Regions from separate parts of the Pseudomonas sp. PA-7-1E genome, predicted to be linked through region 3. Evidence: predicted binding sites of a transcription regulator. Region 3 holds the regulator's gene; each other region holds the start of a gene.

Region 1 (4,820 bases), on a different contig from region 3:
TTTATCGACAAGGCCGAGCAGGATCATGGCCTGTTCTATGCCGTCACCGAAGCCGACCTGAGCGAAGACACCACCCTGACCCTCGGTTACTCGAACCAGAAGGACAAGACCAACTACTTCTGGGGCGCTTCGATGGTCGGCCTGGATGGGCGCCACCTGGGCCTGTCGCGCTCCTATAACCCAGGCACCGATTGGGAGAACAAGGACCAGGAAATCAACACCGTGTTCGCTGAGCTGCGCCAGCGCCTGGCCAACGACTGGAGCCTGCAGGTCAACGCCAACTATGCCGAACAGAACGCCTTGTTCTCCGGCTCCTACCAATCGCGCTGGACCAACGACACCCTCGCCCGCACGGTGTACCAGGCCAGCTACGATGAAAACCAGGCCGGGCTCGACGCCTTTGCCAGCGGCCCGTTCGAGGCGTTCGGCCGTACCCATGAACTGGTGGTGGGCGCCAGCAAGCGCATCTACGACATGACCACCCACAACTACAGCCCCTACGACCTCAACTGGCCGATCAATGCGGGCAAGCCGAACTTCACCCGCACCAACAACGTTCGCGAAGTCACCACCCAGGACGGTTTCTACCTGACCAGCCGCCTGAGCCTGGCCGACCCGCTGAAGCTGATCCTCGGCGCTCGCCTGGACTGGTACGACTACGACAACCGTGATGCCGCTGGCGGCTACAAGGTCACCCGCAACCTCACCCGCTACGCCGGCCTGATCTACGATCTGGACGACCAGCATTCGGTTTATGTGAGTTACAGCGACATCTTCACGCCGCAAAAAGACAAGAGCACAGCCGGCACTCCGCTCAAACCCATCGTCGGTAAAAATTATGAGGTTGGCGTCAAAGGCGAATATTTTGGTGGCGCGCTGAATGCCAGCGTGGCGCTGTTCCGCGTCGACCAGGAAAACCGCGCCGTGGCCGTGGTGGTGCCCAACTGCCCGCAGGCGTCCTGTGCCGAGGCCTCGGGCGAAATCCGCAGCCAGGGTATCGACTTCGAACTGCAAGGCGCCTTGACCGAAAACTGGCAGGTCGGCGGCGGCTATACCTATGCGCGCACCCACACCATCAAGGACGACGCCAACCCGCAGAAGGTCAACAAGCAGTTCGATACCGACATCCCGGAGCACCTGTTCAAAGTGACCACACGCTACAACTTCCAGGGCCCGCTGGAAAAACTCCGGGTCGGCGGCAATATCTCCTGGCAGAGCCGCATGTACAACGACATCAAGCTAGCGGATGGCAGCAACTACCGGCTCCAGCAAGGCGGCTACGCCGTCACCGACTTGATGGCGGGCTACCGGGTCAATCAGCACCTGGACTTGCAGCTCAATGCCAACAACATCTTCGATCGCCACTACTACCAGTCCATCTCCAACTCAGTGACTTATGGTGGCGACTCCTATGGCAGCCCCCGCAATATGATGCTGACCGCCAAGTACAGTTTCTGAGCCCCATGCCCACCTCGGCTGCCCGCTCGGGCAGCCGTTCTTAAAGTCCCACGCCCACATGCCGATAACGCGTGGGTAACCGGCAACAATCCTGAATATCTGCTTGACTCCACAGCGGCGCGCCTGTGTGGCACACCGCGTGCTTGCTTGACCTCGACGCCCCCCTCTCATGGAGTAAGAGTGAATGCCCGTTCGTTTTCAAGAGCACTATCGCAAGGCCGACCGCATCATGCTGGCATTGATCTGGCTGATGTGCCTGTTCTCCCTCGGCCTGGCGTTCTGGCACGATACCCTCATGCAGGCCGTGATCGTCGGTGGGGGCACCGGCGTGGTGCTCACGGCGCTGTATCGCGTCATCGGCGGCACCCGCGTGATGCGCTGTGCACTGGGCGCCGGCTTGATGGTGATGGCGGCGTTGCACATCAACCAGGCGCACGGAGTGATCGAATCCCACTTCGGCATTTTCGCGCTGTTGGCGGTGCTGACCTTCTACCGTGACTGGCTGCCGATTTTGGTGGCGGCACTGACCATCGCGGTGCATCACGTGGTGTTCCATGCCTTGCAGCACCAGGGTTTTCCTGTATTTGTGATGGAGCATCACGGCGGCTGGACGATGGTGTTCGTCCACGCCTTCTATGTGGTGATGGAGACCGTCGCCCTGCTCTACCTGGCCTTCCATAGCCAGGCCGAAGCGGTGGAGAGCCAGGAAATGCTGGAGAAGATGCTCGCCGTTACCTCGCAGTTCACGGTGGAAACCGCCCAAGGTGAAGGCAAGGCCCACGTATCCCTCGCCAAGCGGTTCGACCACTTCCTGCAGCAACTCACCCACCTGATCGACGGCGTCGCCCGCGACTCCCATGGCCTGGGCCAGCTCGGCCAGGAACTGGCCAGCGCGAGCGGCACCCTGGAAAAAGGCGCACGGCATCAACTGGCCCAGATCGGCGAAATGACCGGTTCGATGCAGCGCATGGAAGACGCCATGGGCCACATTACGGTGCAGGTCGAACAGGCAGTGGAACATGCAGGCCAGGCCAGCCAGCAGATTGTGCGCGGCCAGGAAAGCGTCGGCCGCGCCCAACATGAAATCAGCCAATTGGCCTCGCGCATCAACGGCACGGAGTCGACCGTGGAATCCCTGGCGGTGCAGGCAGAGCAAATCGGCTCGGTGCTGGAAGTGATCAGCAGCATCGCCAACCAGACCAACCTGCTGGCCCTCAACGCCGCCATCGAGGCCGCCCGCGCCGGCGAGCAAGGCCGTGGCTTTGCCGTGGTGGCCGATGAAGTGCGCAGCCTGGCCCAGCGCACCGCCCTCTCCACCCAGGAAATCAAGAGCATCATCGAGGGCCTGCAACACGGCAGCCGCCAAGCCGTCGAAGCCATGCACGCCAGCCGCGAAGGCGTAGAGCGCTGCGTGGCAGACAGCCAGGTGGCCGTGGACATGCTACGGGCTGTGGGCGAGGACATCGCGCACATCGACCAACTCAACGGCCACATCGTCACCACCACCCGCGAGCAGACCTCGGCAAACCTGGAGATCGTCGAGCGCTTGCAGTCGGTGCAAAGCATCGCCCAGAACACCGCCGACGACGTCGAGACGCTCGCCCGCAGCAGCGAACGCCTGCCACCGATCGCGGTGCGGCTGGATGCGTTGGGGCGCAGATTTCATCCTTGAGCCCAACCCGGAACATGGCGAGTCAGAGAGAACAGGTGGGCAGAGCGCTGGAGTGCATCAAGGTTCCAGATGCGGAGCCATCAAGGCGGCAAACCAATCGATGAACGCGCCAAGGCGACGAGAGCGTTGGCGGCGAGTCGGGTACAGGACTGAAACGCACATGGGGGCCGGCCGATAGGCCGCCATCACCTCCACCAATTCGCCGCTGTCCAATAAATGCTGAACATCGAACAACGGCACCTGAATCAAGCCAAGCCCTGCACAGCATCCTGCGATATAGCTTTCGGCATTATTGACCACCACACGGCTCGGCATCATGACAGCCTGCGCGGTGCCATCGACGCAATATTCCCAGGCCGTTTCCTGCCCGCCTGCGCTCGTGCTGTAGCCGATACAGACATGCCGGTTTTGCAGATCGCAAGGCTGTGTGGGCACCCCGAATTCCGCCAAGTATGCGGGGCTCGCGCAATTGACCAGCAACACCTTGCCCAACGGTTTCACCACCAGGCTGCTGTTCTGCGGGGTGCCAAAACGAATGACACAGTCAACGCCTTCCTGTACCAAATCAATGGCGCGATCGGTGGAGCCCAGGCCGAGTTGGAGCCCAGGGTAGCGGCGGAGAAACTCGGCCAACGCAGGCATCACCAGGCGCCGCGCTATGCGGCTGGGCACGTCCACTTCCAGACGGCCCATGACCTGTTCCTGATGGCTGTTAAACAGTTGGTCGATATCATCGATGTCCAGCAAGACCTGGCGCGCCTTCAGCAGTAACTGGGTGCCATCGGCGGTCAGGGAGACCTTGCGGGTTGTCCGGTGCAGCAGTCGAGTGCCAGCATTGGTCTCCAGCTGTTGAATGGCGGCCGACACGCTTGCGCGTGGCAGCCTCATCAGCCGTGCCGCTTGTATGAAACTGCCAAGCTCTGCGACCTGAACGAAGACGCGGTACTGTTCGATTCTATCCATGGGCTCTCAATGCTCGGGGGGCACGGATCGATCGGCGCTCACCACGTCTGCGCCTGTGCGTTGACCGTTTACTTGGTGGTGTAGCCGCCATTGATCAAAATTGTCTGGCCAGTCACCCACCAGCCGTCACTGACCAGGTTACGGATGAACGGGACCACATCCTCAATATCTGTCAGGCCCGTGCGCGAGAACGGCGACAGCGCGGCAGCCGTCTTGTGGTAACTGACCGCATCCTCACCTTCGGCCGGGTAGAAGAACGGCGTGTCCATCGGCCCCGGCCCTACTGCTGTGACCGAAATACCCCGAACGCCCAGCTCCTTCGCCGCCGCTCGCGTAAATTGCTCTACCGGCGCCTTGCTGCCGGCATATGCAGCGTAGAAGGGCGTGAAAGCGCCCAGCAGTGAAGTGACAATAGTGCAGATCTTGCCATTGTCATTGAGGTGCTTGCCGGCTTCCTTGATAAAAAAGAACGCAGTCTTGGAATTGACGGCCATCATCTCGTCGTACTCCGCCTCCGTGATTTCAGCCATTGGCTTTTTCAGCACCTTGCCCACGGTATTGATCGCGATGTCCGGCCTGCCGACTGCCGCGACGGCATCGTTGAAGAGTTTTTCCATCGCTCCCGCCGTGGTCAGGTCTGCTTGCAAGGCCACAGCCTTCGCGCCTAGCGCCTCAATTGCGGTGACGGTTGCGTTCGCGTCAGCCTGGCTGGAATCGCTGTTGTAGT
Region 2 (4,820 bases), on a different contig from region 3:
GGGGTATGCGTTATCGCCGAGCATTGAGGTGATGTGGCTGGTGGCGGGGGATCATGATTTGAAGCCGTTGAAGGCGTCGGGGTTCAGTCATGAGCAGCATTTGGAGGCGGCGGCCATCAAAGCGTCAGGTTTTCTCGCCTGACGCTTTGTGAGGAGGTTGGGTGTTGCAAAGGTGATGAGTTTTTTTAAAGGTATTCTTTTTGAATATAGTACATTTCGAAATCACCTGTAACATTCATGTGGGCCGACTGTTCTCTAAAGGTTGCTTTGAAAGAACCTGTTGCTCTTTCGGTAAACGTATTGATGCTAATCGTTACTTCGGCCTCCTCAGCTCTGTAAGTTTGAGTTTCATGACCTGGAGAGTCGGTGGAGTGGTAAGCTCCAAATTCACTTGTGAGGTTATAGGTTTTAGTTATATCCCCTTCTTCATAAGGGATCTTGAAATGATAACCCAGCAGGTTCCTATCCTTATAAGATCCTATTAATCCTTCGATAGCCCATTGCGTTTTATCTTTGTTGTGGTAAAAATACACTTTTTGCGCAGATGTACTTTCGTTGCATTTAATCCACGTAAACGTATTTTTAGACGTGGAGTTTTCTTGGTTTTCCAAGGAGTAGAGGTCGGTCGACATTATAAATCTCCTTTATATCGGGGTGGGTTTAAGTTTGTCAGGGGGTTGAGGTCTCACTGTACGAACATCCGTGAAAATGATGTGGCTACGGGCAGTCTTTTATAGGCTGAAACGTGCCGTTAGTCATCTCTACACGGTCGCGGATTTTATTTTTAAAGGTGGCTTCGCAGCGCAACGGCTGCTGAGTCAGTGTAAGCGTTACATTGTATTCGCCTTCATAGGTGCCACCGCCGAAGGGAGCATAGTAAAAATTTGATTTCTCATCGCCGTTTTTAAATGTTTCATCGATGATCTGTTCATTTTCATCGTCGCAGTAAATATAAATAGCCCACTCACGGTATTGAGGCGTACCCCATTCTCCCTCCTCGCTGGTCAGATACCATGCCTTGCTTGAACTGGAGTAGGCCAGCCAGCCCTCCGTTTTGTATTGAGTTTGTCCTTCTGTCCACTTAAAGATCGAATGTTGTGAGGCAAGGGTAGTTCCAGGCCACTCACAGCAGCATTTTATTTCGCGTAATTCCGATGCTGTGTCAGTGAAAGAACCTTCGAAATTCAGCGTTGTGTTCCCTGTGCTTTCGTCAACGGTTACTTCAATGTCGCCGACAGGTTTAATACGTTCTTCCGTTTCAGGTGCGTTATTGTTTGCACCTTGAATGTACAGGTGGGTGAAGGCTTCCGGGTTTTGCTTGATTGATTTGTTAGGTGATGTACTTATGGAGTCGCAAGGTATTTTCAGTAACAGTGATTGTTGAGTGTCTGGGGACTGGAGCGTCAACTTGACCCAATACTGATTATTGTATTCGGATAGGTGCAGTGGGAGAGCCCAGCCTTCCAATGTTCTTTCGTTGTTCGATGATTTTTCAGTCCATTGCACACGCCCCATGGTTTTTGGGAAGGGATGCAGGGCGCTATTTGAATCGGCAGGTCGGGACATGGCGGTGTGCTCCTGTTTGACAGGTTCACACTATAAGGAGGGAGGCGTTCAAAGGTTAACTGTGAGAATTGACAGTTTTATAGAATGCTTGGTGATAAAAAGATGATGAGTGATAGCCATCTGCAAGGGGCTCACTTGTTGGAGAAAGTGAGCCCTTGAAGTTCTACCGGTTAAAACGCTCCACCAGCGAGTACTGAGTATTCGCCGTATGAGTCAGTTCTTCACTCAACTGCGCCGAGTTCATCGCCTGCTCTGAGGTCTGGTCTGCCAACAGCGCAATAGTGCTGATGTTACGGCTGATCTCCTCGGCCACGGCGCTTTGCTCTTCGGTGGCCGCGGCAATCTGGGTGGTCATGTCGGTGATATTGGCCACCGCCTCGCTGATACCCACCAATGCCTGGTCCGCTTCCATCACCCGCGCCACACCTTCTTCGGCCTGGCGGTGCCCGGCGTCCATGGTTTGCACGGCCGCGGCCGCCGTGTGTTGCAGCTTGGCGATCAGGGCATGGATCTGCCCGGTGGATTCGGCCGTACGCTGCGCCAGTTGGCGCACTTCATCGGCGACCACCGCAAAACCACGGCCCATCTCACCGGCACGCGCGGCTTCGATAGCGGCGTTGAGTGCCAGCAAGTTGGTCTGGTCGGCGATGCCCTTGATTACATCGACAACGCCGCCAATTTCATCGCTGTCCTTGGCCAGTTGAGTGACGGTCACGCCGGTCTCGCCAACGGCGGCCGAAAGCCGCTGAATCGCCTCGCGGGTTTCCCCGGCGATATCGCGGCCGCGACCGGTCAGGCGGTTGGCTTCCTGGGTGGCGTCGGCGGTGCGCTGCACGTGGCTGGCGACTTCCTGGGTGGTTGCAGCCATCTGGTTGACGGCGGTGGCCACCTGTTCGGTTTCCACACGCTGACGTTCCAGGCCGCTGGAGCTGCTGTGCGCCAGGGTGTTGGACTGTGCCGCCTGATCGTTGAGGTGCTCGGCAGTGTCCTGCAAGCGGGTCAGGCAGGTCTTCAGACGCGCTTCCTGGCTGAGAATCGACATTTCCAGTCGGGCCTGGGCGCCACGGCTGTCGGTGTACATCTGCGCAATCAGCGGGTCGGACGTGGTCTGCTCGGCCAGGCGCAGCAAGCGCTTGAGGCCGCGCTGTTGCCAGCTCAGCCCCAGCAGGCCCAACGGCACGGACAACGCTGCCGCCAAGGCAAAGCCCCACTGGGAGGTGAGGGTGGCGCCGATCATGAAGCTCAGTTGGCTGACCAGGATAAACGGCAGCCAGTCCTGCAGCACCGGCAGCCATTTGTCGCGCTGGGGAATCGCCGACTTGCCCTGGTTGATGCGTTGATAAAGCGCCTCGGCCCGGCGGATCTGCTCGGCGGTGGGCTTGATGCGCACCGATTCGTAGCCGATCACCTGGTTACCGTCGAATACCGGTGTTACATAGGCGTTAACCCAGTAGTGGTCGCCGGTCTTGCAGCGATTCTTGACAATGCCCATCCATGGCAAGCCTTGTTTGAGCGTGGACCACATGTGTGCGAACACCGCCGAGGGCACATCCGGGTGACGCACCAGGTTGTGCGGAGCACGGACCAGTTCTTCGCGGGTGAACCCACTGATTTCGACAAACGCGTCGTTGCAGTAGGTAATGACACCCTTGGCATCTGTGGTGGAGATCAACCGTTGCTGAGCAGGGAAGGTACGTTCGCGCTGGGTAACGGGTTGGTTATTACGCATGATTGTTCAATCCGCAAGGCTTTCAGGGGTTATCGGCCATGCTGGGCATTTATTTAACTTATTTTTGCAACAATCCTGGGAGCAGAGTGCCGACTGTGGCGAGGGAGCTTGCTCCCGCTGGGCTGCGAAGCGGCCCCAAACAACTTGCGGGCGCTACGCACCCGAGCGGGAGCAAGCTCCGTCGCCACAACAGCTCGTTCTTACAGTCGGGCAGGCTTAGCTGGCCAGCATTGGGTAGGTGAACAAGCCGAAGTGCAGCAGATTCAAGCCAAAATGCGTGGCAATCGCTGCGCCGAGCCCGCCAAAGCGATACGCCAGGCCGTAACCGACCCCGGCAATACTGGCCAGCGTCACCCATTGCCAACCCGCACCGAAATGCATCAGGCCGAATAACAGCGAAGCCAGCAGCAGCGCAAGGTTCTCGCCGTAGGGCAAGTGTTTGAAACGTTGGCTCAGGCCGCCCTGAACATAGCCACGAAACAGCGCTTCTTCCACCAGCGTCACCAGCAGCAGGTTATTGAGTACCCACAGCCATGCCTGGTCCGGCCATTTCGGCGCCCAACTGATCATTCCCATCAGTGCGGCACCACCCAGTGCGACGATGGCGGTCAGGGTCAGTGCCAGGGCGGTGACGCAGATCGACAGGCGCAATGAGCGTCGCGCCACAATCCACGGGCAGGCCAGCAACAGCCAGAAGCCTATCAGGGGCTTGTCCTGGTTCAGGTACATCGAGAAGGGCACTGAGTCCGGAGTTAAACGCTGGGGCGCAATACCGCGGCCGTTATAGAAACCCGGCAGCCAGTGCATCACCAGGCCCAGGGCCAGTACGATAAACAAGCCTTGGCCCAAGTAGCGTGCCCAAGGGTTGCGTTGCTGGCGCACGGCGTACCCGGCCACCAGCAGCAGTGCGATGGAGACCGCCGCCAGTACGCCCAGTTGGCCGTAGATCAAAGCCACGACATAGCCAATGGAAAGTAGGGTGAGGTACAGCCAGGGCAAAGCAATCATGTGAAATCCTTCGAAAAATCCGGGCGGCATTATAGCGAGTGGCCAGGTTCCAGGGCATGAAAACGCCTCCATGTACAAGGCAAGGGGGAAAGGATTGCAAAGTATGTTTGCGGCTGGTTATAGTCGTCGCGTCTTTATATCCCTTCAAAAAGATCAGCACATGCCAGCTTCCCAGCGCATAGCGGTAGTCGATTCAGCGGTCAACGCCGTGGTCGTGCCGTGCCGTGGCAAGCAGCCTGCGCAGATCAGTCATTACCCCCCACCTGTCAGTAGCACGCCGGTGTACGCAGTCGTATCACCGCCGGGTGTTGGCATTTCGGGCTGATCAGCGATTCGCTGTTGCCCGTGCCTGCCTGAAAAAACCTACTGAAATTCAGTTTTTTACTGAGTCGGCTTTTTTGCCTGATAACAGGTGGTAACCATGTCTGTGCTTTCGAAACAATCCGTGGCCGCGGCGGCCTCGACGAGCGTGTTTGTCTTGCTGTGGAGCAGCGGGGCGATCTTCTCCAAGTTGGGC
Region 3 (4,820 bases):
ACGCCGGAAATCGAACCCCTGGAAGAGGGCGGTGTAATCGCCATGGTCGGCCCCGCCGGCATGGGCAAGACCACCACCCTGGCAAAGCTTGCGGCCCGTTACGTGCTTAAATACGGCGCGCAGAATATCGCCCTGGTGAGCATGGACAGTTACCGTATCGGCGCTCAGGAGCAGCTCAAGACCCTGGGCCGCATCCTCAACGTGCCGGTGACCCATGTCGACCCGGGCCAGTCCCTGGCCAATGCCCTCGACCCGTTGCTGCGCAAGCGCGTGGTGCTGATCGATACCGCCGGCCTGCAAGCCAGTGATCCGGCGCTGCGCATGCAGCTCGAAAGCCTGGCCGGGCGAGGCATCAAGTCAAAAAATTACCTGGTGCTTGCAACCACCAGCCAGAAACAGGTTCTTACCGCTGCTTATCACAGTTACAAGCGTTGCGGCCTGGCCGGTTGCATCCTCACCAAGCTCGACGAAACCGCGAGCCTGGGCGAGGTGTTGAGCCTGGCCATCAGCCATGAGTTACCGGTTGCCTACCTCACCGACGGGCCGCGGATCCCGGATGATCTGCATCTGCCGCGCCGTCATCAGTTGGTCAGCCGTGCCGTGAGTGTGCAAATGCAAGACGAGCCTAGCGAGGAAGCGATGGCCGATATGTTCGCCGACCTTTACCACCACCCGGCTAAACGGGTGGGTTGAGGCAGGATGAACACCGTGAAATGTACCTACATCGATGGTCTGCAAGCGATTCACGCGGCCAAGCCATGTAGCCTGCGTCTAAGCAAGACAAGGTAAAGAAATAAAATGGGCAGCATGCATCCCGTACAGGTGATCGCGGTGACCGGCGGCAAAGGTGGCGTCGGGAAAACTAACGTGTCAGTGAATTTGTCCCTGGCCCTGGCAGAGCTTGGCCGTCGCGTCATGCTGCTGGATGCTGACCTGGGCTTGGCGAACGTGGACGTTCTGCTGGGGCTGACACCCAAACATACCCTGGCCGATGTGATCGAAGGCCGTTGTGAGCTGCGCGACGTGCTGCTCCAGGGCCCCGGAGGCATTCGCATCGTGCCGGCGGCCTCGGGCACCCAGAGCATGGTGCACCTGAGCCCCGCGCAGCATGCCGGGCTGATCCAGGCGTTCAGCGACATCGGCGACAACCTCGACGTGCTGGTGATCGACACCGCCGCCGGGATCGGCGAGTCGGTGGTCAGCTTTGTGCGCGCAGCGCAGGAAGTGCTGTTGGTGGTGTGCGACGAGCCCACCTCGATCACCGATGCCTACGCGCTGATCAAGCTGCTTAACCGTGACTACGGCATGAACCGCTTCCGCGTTCTGGCCAACATGGCCCAGAGCCCGCAGGAAGGGCGCAACCTATTCGCCAAGTTGACCAAGGTCACGGACCGCTTCCTCGATGTGGCTTTACAATACGTCGGCGCAGTTCCCTATGACGAGTGTGTGCGCAAGGCCGTGCAAAAGCAGCGTGCGGTCTACGAAGCGTTCCCTCGTTCGAAATGCGCACTGGCGTTCAAGGCCATTGCCCAGAAGGTCGATACCTGGCCGTTGCCCGCCAACCCGCGGGGGCATCTGGAGTTTTTCGTCGAGCGTTTGGTGCATCAGACGAGCGCAGGACCGGTGCTATGACATCCAGCGGCTACAACCTTTACAAAAAGTCGGCACGTGACAGCCAGGGCGAATTGATCGAGCGCTATGCGCCGTTGGTCAAGCGCATTGCCTATCACCTGTTGGCGCGCCTGCCTGCGAGTGTGCAGGTCGAAGACTTGATCCAGGCCGGCATGATCGGCCTGCTTGAAGTCTCGACCAAATACGACGCCAGCAAGGGTGCCAGTTTCGAAACGTATGCGGGTATCCGTATCCGTGGCGCGATGCTCGATGAAGTGCGTAAAGGCGATTGGGCGCCGCGTTCGGTACACCGCAATACGCGCATGGTCAGCGATGCAATTCGTGCAATTGAAGCAAAAACCGGCCGTGACGCTAAAGATCATGAAGTTGCGGCCGAACTCCAATTGAGTCTCGACGATTACTACGGGATTTTGAACGATACCTTGGGCAGCCGCCTGTTCAGTTTCGACGACCTTTTACAGGACGGCGAGCACGAAGGGCTGCACGAGGACGGCGCGAGCGCGCATACGGAGCCGTCGCGCGACCTGGAAGATGAACGTTTCCAGGGCGCGTTGGCCGATGCAATCGCCAATTTGCCAGAGCGTGAGCGGCTGGTGCTGGCGCTGTACTACGACGAAGAGCTTAACCTCAAGGAAATCGGTGAGGTCCTGGGGGTCAGCGAATCGCGTGTCAGCCAGTTGCATAGCCAGTGCGCAGCCCGCTTGCGGGGCCGATTGGCCGAGTGGCGCGCGCGCTGACAGGCAGTGTGGGGGCACTGCAGACGCTGCCGTGAGATCGCAAGGTTTCGCGGCTATGTGCCGTGGTGCCCTGGGCAGTCCTTTTTGTGTAACGCCTGTTGATTGAAATGGCGCGTCCAGGTGCTGGGCGCGTTTAAGACTGCTTGGAGGTCGAATTGGACAAGAACATGAAAATCCTCATCGTTGATGACTTCTCAACGATGCGGCGGATCATTAAAAACCTGTTGCGTGACCTTGGGTTCACCAACACGGTCGAGGCGGATGACGGCCTGACGGCCATTCCGATCCTCAACAGCGGGAGCATCGACTTTCTGGTGACCGACTGGAACATGCCGGGCATGACCGGTATCGACCTGCTGCGCCATGTGCGCGCCGATGAAAAACTGCGCAGCCTGCCTGTGCTGATGGTGACCGCCGAAGCCAAGCGCGAACAGATCATCGAAGCCGCCCAAGCCGGGGTCAACGGTTACGTGGTCAAGCCATTCACGGCACTGGCCTTGAAAGAGAAGATCGAGAAAATCTTCGAACGCATCCACGGCTAATGCCATCGCGGGGGAGCTATGGAGCATAACGAAACGTCACAGGGCGACTTTGAGTCGACCCTGAAAAAACATGCTCACCAGTTGGTCGACAGCCTGGAAAAAGGCCAGTTCGCCGATGCGGTGCAGTTGATCCATGAGCTTAACCAGACCCGTGACCGCGGCCTGTACCAGGAAGTGGGCAAGCTCACACGCGAGCTGCACAGCGCAATCGTCAATTTCCAGATTGACCCGCGCATGCCCCAGGCCGAAGAAATTTCCCAGATCACTGATGCCACTGAACGTCTGTCCTATGTGGTCAGGCTGACTGAGGCAGCGGCCAACCGCACCATGGACCTGGTGGAAAACGCCACGCCCCTGGTCAACGGCATGGCCACCGAAGCCCAGGCCTTGAGCCAGGACTGGGGCCGCTTCATGCGCCGCGAAGTGGGCGCTGAAGAGTTTCGTGAATTGGCGCGTCGCGTCGACGGGTTCCTGTCGCGCAGCGAACAGGAAAACCGCACGGTGGCCAGCAACCTCAACGACATCCTGCTGGCCCAGGATTACCAGGACCTCACCGGCCAGGTGATCAAGCGCGTGACCCAGTTGGTTACCGAAGTGGAAAGCAACTTGCTCAAATTGGTGCTGATGGCCGGCCAGGTCGATCGTTTTGCCGGCATCGAACATGACCGTGAAGCGATCCTCTCTGAAAAAGATCCACAAAAACATCTCGCCAAGGGTGAAGGTCCGCAGATTCATGCCGATAAACGTGAAGACGTTGTGTCAGGTCAGGATGACGTAGATGACCTGTTATCCAGTTTAGGCTTCTAAGGAGCACCCACATGAGCTTCGGCGCCGATGAAGAAATCCTTCAGGATTTCCTTGTAGAGGCCGGCGAAATTCTAGAGCAACTGTCCGAACAACTGGTCGAGCTGGAAAGCCGACCGGATGATGCGAACCTGCTCAATGCAATTTTTCGCGGTTTTCACACTGTAAAAGGGGGCGCCGGCTTCCTCCAGCTCCATGAGCTGGTGGAGTGCTGCCACATCGCCGAGAACGTCTTCGACATCCTGCGCAAGGGTGAGCGTCACGTCGACTCGGAATTGATGGACGTGATTCTCGAAGCACTGGATGCGGTCAACGGGATGTTCAGCCAGGTGCGTGAACGTGCACCGATCACCGCTGCCACGCCGGAACTGCTGGCCGCCCTGGCGCGCCTGGCCGAACCTGCCGACACCGCGGCTGCGCCGGTGGTCGAGGCTGCGCCGGAGCCGGTGGCGCAAGCCGAGCCGGACGTGACCGACAGTGAGTTCGAACAACTGCTCAACTCCCTCAGCGCGGTCAAGGCCGAAGCTGAAGCGCCGGTGCAGCCCGCCGCGACGCCGAGCAGTGAAGACATTACCGACGCCGAATTCGAGTCGTTGCTCGACCAGTTGCACGGCAAAGGCCAGTTCGCAGCAGATGCCGTGGCCCCGCCTGCCGCTGCGCCAGAAGCACCCGCTGCCAACGCCAGCACCGACATTACCGACGACGAGTTCGAGGCACTGCTCGACCAACTGCATGGCAAAGGCACCTTTGTGGCTGAAGCCCTGCCTGAGGTGGCGGCCACTGCCGCCGCTGCGCCAGCGGCCAGCGCAGCACCTGCCGATGATGGGCTGATCTCCGATCACGAATTCGAAGCTCTGCTCGACGAGTTGCACGGCAAAGGCAAGTTCAGCGAAGTGGCCCCGGCCGCTGCCGCCCAGGTTACAGCACCAGCCGCTGCCACTGCGGCACCGGTTGCTGCCAAACCTGCGCCGGCAGCCAAGCCAGCACCTGCCGCCGCCCCGGCCCCTGCGCGTGCAGCGGCCCCAGCGGCAGCGGAAAAACCTGCCAGCGAAGCCGAAACCACCGTGCGTGTGGATACCGCGCGCCTGGACGACATCATGAACAT
Region 4 (4,820 bases), on a different contig from region 3:
TGACCGCCAGGGGAAATCCCCTAGCCGTGATCTGCTGCCTTGATCCGGTCGACTACCCGGGATGCGAGGTCATCAGGACGGAACTTGGCCAGAAAGTCATCCGCACCGACCTTCTTGACCATTGCCTGATTGAATACCCCCGACAACGAAGTATGCAGGATGATATGCAACTTTTGCATGCGTGGATCGTTACGTATTTCGGCCGTGAGCGTGTAGCCATCCATTTCCGGCATCTCGATGTCAGAGATCATCATCAAGAATTCTTCTTCAGGCCTCTTGCCTTCGTCTGCCAGCTTGCGCAGGTAATCCAAGGCCTGGCGGCCATCATTGAGCGCTACCACCTCAACCCCGACCGTTTGCAGGCAACGCGTGACCTGCTTGCGCGCTACAGAAGAGTCATCCACGGTCAACACACGCAGCGAAACCGCCTTGTGTGCCGTTTCGGCATCCACCACCCCGACGGAAATGGTTTCCGAGGTGGGGGCCACTTCGGCGAGGATCTTCTCCACGTCGATGATTTCCACCAACTGGTTATCGACCCGCGTCACCGCCGTCAGGTAGTGATCGCGCCCCGTGCCCTTGGGCGGCGGATGGATTTCTTCCCAGTTCATATTGACGATGCGCTCCACCGATCGCACCAGGAAACCCTGGGTCTTGGTGTTGTATTCGGTGATGATCACGAAGGGGTTCTGGCGGTCTTGCAAACCCGCGGCCCCCGTGGCCATGGCCAGGTCAAGAATCGGAATGGTCGCGCCACGGATGTTGGCCACGCCGCACACCACTGGACTGGACTTGGGCATGATCGTCAACTTGGGACATTGCAGCACTTCACGCACTTTAAACACGTTGATGCCATACAACTGTTTGCCATCCAGGCGGAAAAGCAACAACTCCAGGCGATTCTGCCCTACCAGCTGTGTGCGCTGGTTTACTGAATCCATTACACCTGCCATGCCCAGACTCCTAAATCCTAGGGGTACGACGCGTACCCAACACTAAACGGCACGAGCTTTGCTATTTACTGAGTATGGATATTAAAACGACAGTTTCCCGACACCCTGGCCGCTCACGCTACCGTAGACTGCTCTGCGCCGCGATGGCACTGCTTGTCTCGGGCCTGGGCGTCACGGCCCGTGCCGACAACGTCACCCTGCCTGATCTACTTATCGGCGTCACCCAAGGCTTTCTTGAGTTCACTGTAGAAGATTATCTGGCGACTACCCAGACGCCGGGGCGTTATGAAATTCAGGTCAACCAGTTGGACCCTCGCTTGCGCATGCCAATGTGCGACAAGGAATTGACAGCCACTCTGGAAAGCCCCGCCCAGCCCATCGGTCGTGTGACCGTAAAGGTACGCTGTGAGGGCGCCTCGCCCTGGACGGTTTTCGTACCAGCTCAGGTCAAGCTGTATCGCGATGTGGTGGTAGTGGCGCGACCGTTGAAGCGCACGGGCATCATCGGCTACGACGACGTGGCGTTGCGCGAGCGGGATATCAGCTTGATCAACCAGGGCTACCTGACGTCGCTGGACCAGGCCGTCGGGCAGAAACTCACGCGGCCAGTGGTCACCGACCAAGTCCTCACGCTGGTTCATCTGGAACAGGCCGAGGTGATTCGCAAGGGTGACCAGGTGGTAATTTCCGCCAGCAGCGGCGGCCTGAACGTCAGGATGCCGGGCGAGGCGCTGTCAAATGGCGGCATGAGCGAACAGATCCGCGTCAAGAACCTCAACTCCAATCGCGTGATCAAGGCGCGGGTCACGGCACCAGGCCAGGTCGAGGTGGCGCTATAGATGACTGGAATCAAATGCCAGCTTTTCCTACACTGTGTGCTGGATATTGAGCCGTACAGGTTTATTGTCAATCGAGCCTAAAGTTTGCCCGGGTATGGCCGAAAACATGGCAAGCGTCCAAATACCCAGAGGTTTTTCAACATGGTCATTGATTTCAGTCGTTTGAATAACGCCCCGGCTTTGCCCGGCAATACGCGCACCGGCGGTACCAAGGACAGCGTAGAGGCCAAGCAGCAGCCCTTGCCTGCCAAAGCAGAACAGGCCGCCGCCAGCCAGAGTGGGGAATCGGTACACCTGAGCAATGAGGCTCAACAGTTGCAGAAGGTTACTGACTCGCTGCGCGATCAACCCGTCGTCAATAAAGCCCGCGTGGCCGAGTTGAAACAGGCTATCGCCGATGGCAGCTATAAAGTCGACAGCAACCGTGTAGCCAGCAAGCTGCTCAACTTCGAAGCCGAGCGCTAGGCAAAAGCCTGCGCAGGGCTTTTGGACGCTTAAAACCCAAGGCCAGCCATGCACCACGACGAACATTTGCTCCAACTGATCATTGATGATCTGGCGCCGACGCAACAATTGCTCGAGCTGCTCAAGGAAGAATCACTGGCCTTGTACGGCCGGGATATGCCCTTGCTGGAAGAAATCCTGGCGCGCAAACAGTCGCTGATTGTCTTGCTCGAACAGCACGGCAAGAAACGCAGCGAGATTCTGATCAGCCTGGGCCTGCCCGCCGATCATGATGGCCTGGCACAACTGGCCAGCCACTCCTCAGTCGGCGATCAACTGCTGGCACAAAGCAAAGAACTCAATCATTTGCTCGCCCAGTGCCAGGAAGCCAACCTGCTCAACGGTCAGTCGATCCAGCTTCAGCAAGCCACCACCACCAATCAGTTGCGCATACTGCACGGCGGAGAACCTCCGGCCCTGTATAACGCCCAAGGCTCCACCTCACGCCTGATCAAACCAAGCACCCGCAGCCAAGCCTGACGCCGGTTTACAGCGCGACCTATTCAAGGCGCGCTACATACTGGCAAAATGCCGGTTCTTGCGTGTAGTCGTATTTTGCCTGGAGATGGAAGAACCGTGTTCAACGCCCTTAATGCGGAAGATGCACCGCAGCCACCCAAGGTGCTCACCACGCCTCTGGAAATCGCCAGCACGTTGCGGATGCTGCAAGAAAGCCATGACCCGCTGATCATCACTTTCCACGAACGTAGCCAGCGCTTCCAGAGCTACCTAGTGGACATCGACCGGGACAGCAAGACGCTGGTACTGGACGAAATGATTCCCCGCGACGGTGAACGCTATCTTGAGAATGGCGAAGCCTTCCGTATCGAAGGCTTCCATGAGGGCGTGCGGGTTGCCTGGGAAAGCAACGGCACCTTGACCATCAGCGAGAAAGGCGGCCACCGCATCTACAGCGGCAGCCTGCCCGGCGAAGTGGTTTACCACCAAAGACGCAATGCCTTCCGCGCCGCACTGAAACTCGCGCAATTGGTGGATATTCAGTTAGGTGGCGAGAAGCTCAAGGTGCCTGTCAGCGGTAAGCTGTTGGACATCTCGGCAACCGGCTGCAAATTGCGCTTTGAAGGCGACATCTCCGAGCGTCTGCAGTTAGGCCAGGTCTATGATCGCTTTATCGCTGCCCTGCCCTTCGGCAGCATGACCACCTCTGTGGAACTGCGCTATCTGCACTTCGAAGACAAGATCAACACCACCTTTGCCGGCGTGCGCTTTCATAACATGAGTGGCTTGGTGCAGCGACAAGTGGAACGCTTTGTCTACCAATTACAGCGTGAAGCTCGGCGCTTCGATAAAGACGACGATCTCTAAGCGTTAGACGCTGAGATAAAAAAACGGGCAGATCCTGATGGGATCTGCCCGTTTTTTCGTTCAGGGGCGTGCCCTGCTTAAGTCATGGGGATGTTCGTCCGGGTCTGGTGGCTCGTGCGGCTCTTCGCTCGTCGGCTCATCGGTTTCAGGGGCAGGCTCTGGATCGGGCACAGTGACTTGCATCTGATCCTGTACCACCTGCTCATCCACCCGCGGGTCAAGGGCAGCCACCAAAGGCGAACTGGACATGCTGTCGGGCATCGCCACGTGATGCAGCGGCGCGTCATCGACCTGATGCAGGTTGGTCACCGCCTTGGGGCGAATGCGCCACACCAGGATCAATGCACACAGGCTGAAAAACGCATAGAGCATCTGGCTGCCGAATAGCTTCATTACCACACCGGCCAACAGCGGCCCCACGCTGGCGCCGATCCCGTAGGTCACCAGCAACATGGCCGTCAGCGATACCCGACGATCGCCTTCCACATGGTCGTTGGAAAAGGCCACTGCCAAAGGGTAAAGGCAGAACTGCACCAGCGAACAGAAGAAGCCCGCCACGAACAACACTTCCAGCGGAACCTGCGTCATGATTGCCAACGGCAAGGCCGTCACCGCCAGGCACAAGGCGAAGCAGCGAATCAGCAGCGCGCGGTCATAGCGGTCCGACAACCAGCCCAGTGGCCACTGCACGACCAATCCAGCAAAAATGCAGCTCCCCATGAACAGGCCGACTTGCTCGGTCGTCAGGCCCTGCTGAGAGGCGTACAGCGGTGCCAAGCCGTAGAACGAACCGACGATCAACCCAGCGCCCAACACGGTGCTGAGCGACTGCGGCACGCGCTTGATAAAGAAGCGCGGCTCCATCGGGGCCGGGTGCAGTGGGGCCGGGTGAATGCGTCGAGTCATTGCCACCGGGACCAGGCACAGCGCAAAGCACAACGCCACGAGCATCAACAGCTCAAGCCCAAGATGGGGATGCATGACCAGGATCAGTTGGCCCAGCACCAACCCAAGGTAGGACGCAATCATGTAGCCGCTGAACACTACACCGCGCTGCTTGGCATCCGCCTGCTCGTTGAGCCAACTCTCGATGACCATGTACTGGCACATCATCCCCAGGCCCACGATCATCCGCAGCACGATCCAGGCTGGCAGCCAATCAATCAAACCGTGCCCCAGCACCGCTGCACCGACGATG

What was found. The regulator FliA, encoded in region 3, starts transcription of late flagellar genes. The targets are predictions, from matches to a motif close to CTAAAGTTTNNNNNNNNNNNGCCGNTAA.
Region 1: a site for FliA is predicted at 1,499-1,526, ahead of GIW79_RS29695 (methyl-accepting chemotaxis protein). Genes of this name have one in related genera too.
Region 2: a site for FliA is predicted at 3,325-3,352, ahead of GIW79_RS27735 (methyl-accepting chemotaxis protein). Genes of this name have one in related genera too.
Region 4: a site for FliA is predicted at 1,870-1,897, ahead of flgM (flagellar biosynthesis anti-sigma factor FlgM). Genes of this name have one in related genera too.

Annotation. Positions count from the first base shown of each region.
Region 1 covers NZ_WKFA01000040.1:6,856-11,675, reverse strand. The annotation lists gene GIW79_RS21165 (TonB-dependent siderophore receptor) at 1-1,458, shown strand, start outside; gene GIW79_RS29695 (methyl-accepting chemotaxis protein) at 1,643-3,130, shown strand; gene GIW79_RS21155 (LysR family transcriptional regulator) at 3,188-4,093, opposite strand; gene GIW79_RS21150 (SDR family oxidoreductase) at 4,162-4,820, opposite strand, start outside.
Region 2 covers NZ_WKFA01000081.1:10,601-15,420, forward strand. The annotation lists gene GIW79_RS27720 (alpha/beta family hydrolase) at 1-142, shown strand, start outside; gene GIW79_RS27725 (hypothetical protein) at 186-632, opposite strand; gene GIW79_RS27730 (hypothetical protein) at 718-1,566, opposite strand; gene GIW79_RS27735 (methyl-accepting chemotaxis protein) at 1,730-3,295, opposite strand; gene GIW79_RS27740 (CPBP family intramembrane glutamic endopeptidase) at 3,512-4,303, opposite strand; gene GIW79_RS27745 (hypothetical protein) at 4,464-4,628, shown strand; gene GIW79_RS27750 (DMT family transporter) at 4,725-4,820, shown strand, end outside.
Region 3 covers NZ_WKFA01000008.1:45,861-50,680, forward strand. The annotation lists gene flhF (flagellar biosynthesis protein FlhF) at 1-693, shown strand, start outside; gene fleN (flagellar synthesis regulator FleN) at 799-1,632, shown strand; gene fliA (RNA polymerase sigma factor FliA) at 1,629-2,369, shown strand; gene GIW79_RS07610 (chemotaxis response regulator CheY) at 2,537-2,911, shown strand; gene GIW79_RS07615 (protein phosphatase CheZ) at 2,930-3,718, shown strand; gene GIW79_RS07620 (chemotaxis protein CheA) at 3,730-4,820, shown strand, end outside.
Region 4 covers NZ_WKFA01000031.1:644-5,463, reverse strand. The annotation lists gene GIW79_RS18845 (chemotaxis protein CheV) at 21-953, opposite strand; gene flgA (flagellar basal body P-ring formation chaperone FlgA) at 1,028-1,792, shown strand; gene flgM (flagellar biosynthesis anti-sigma factor FlgM) at 1,934-2,257, shown strand; gene GIW79_RS18830 (flagella synthesis protein FlgN) at 2,306-2,776, shown strand; gene GIW79_RS18825 (flagellar brake protein) at 2,873-3,622, shown strand; gene GIW79_RS18820 (MFS transporter) at 3,683-4,820, opposite strand, start outside.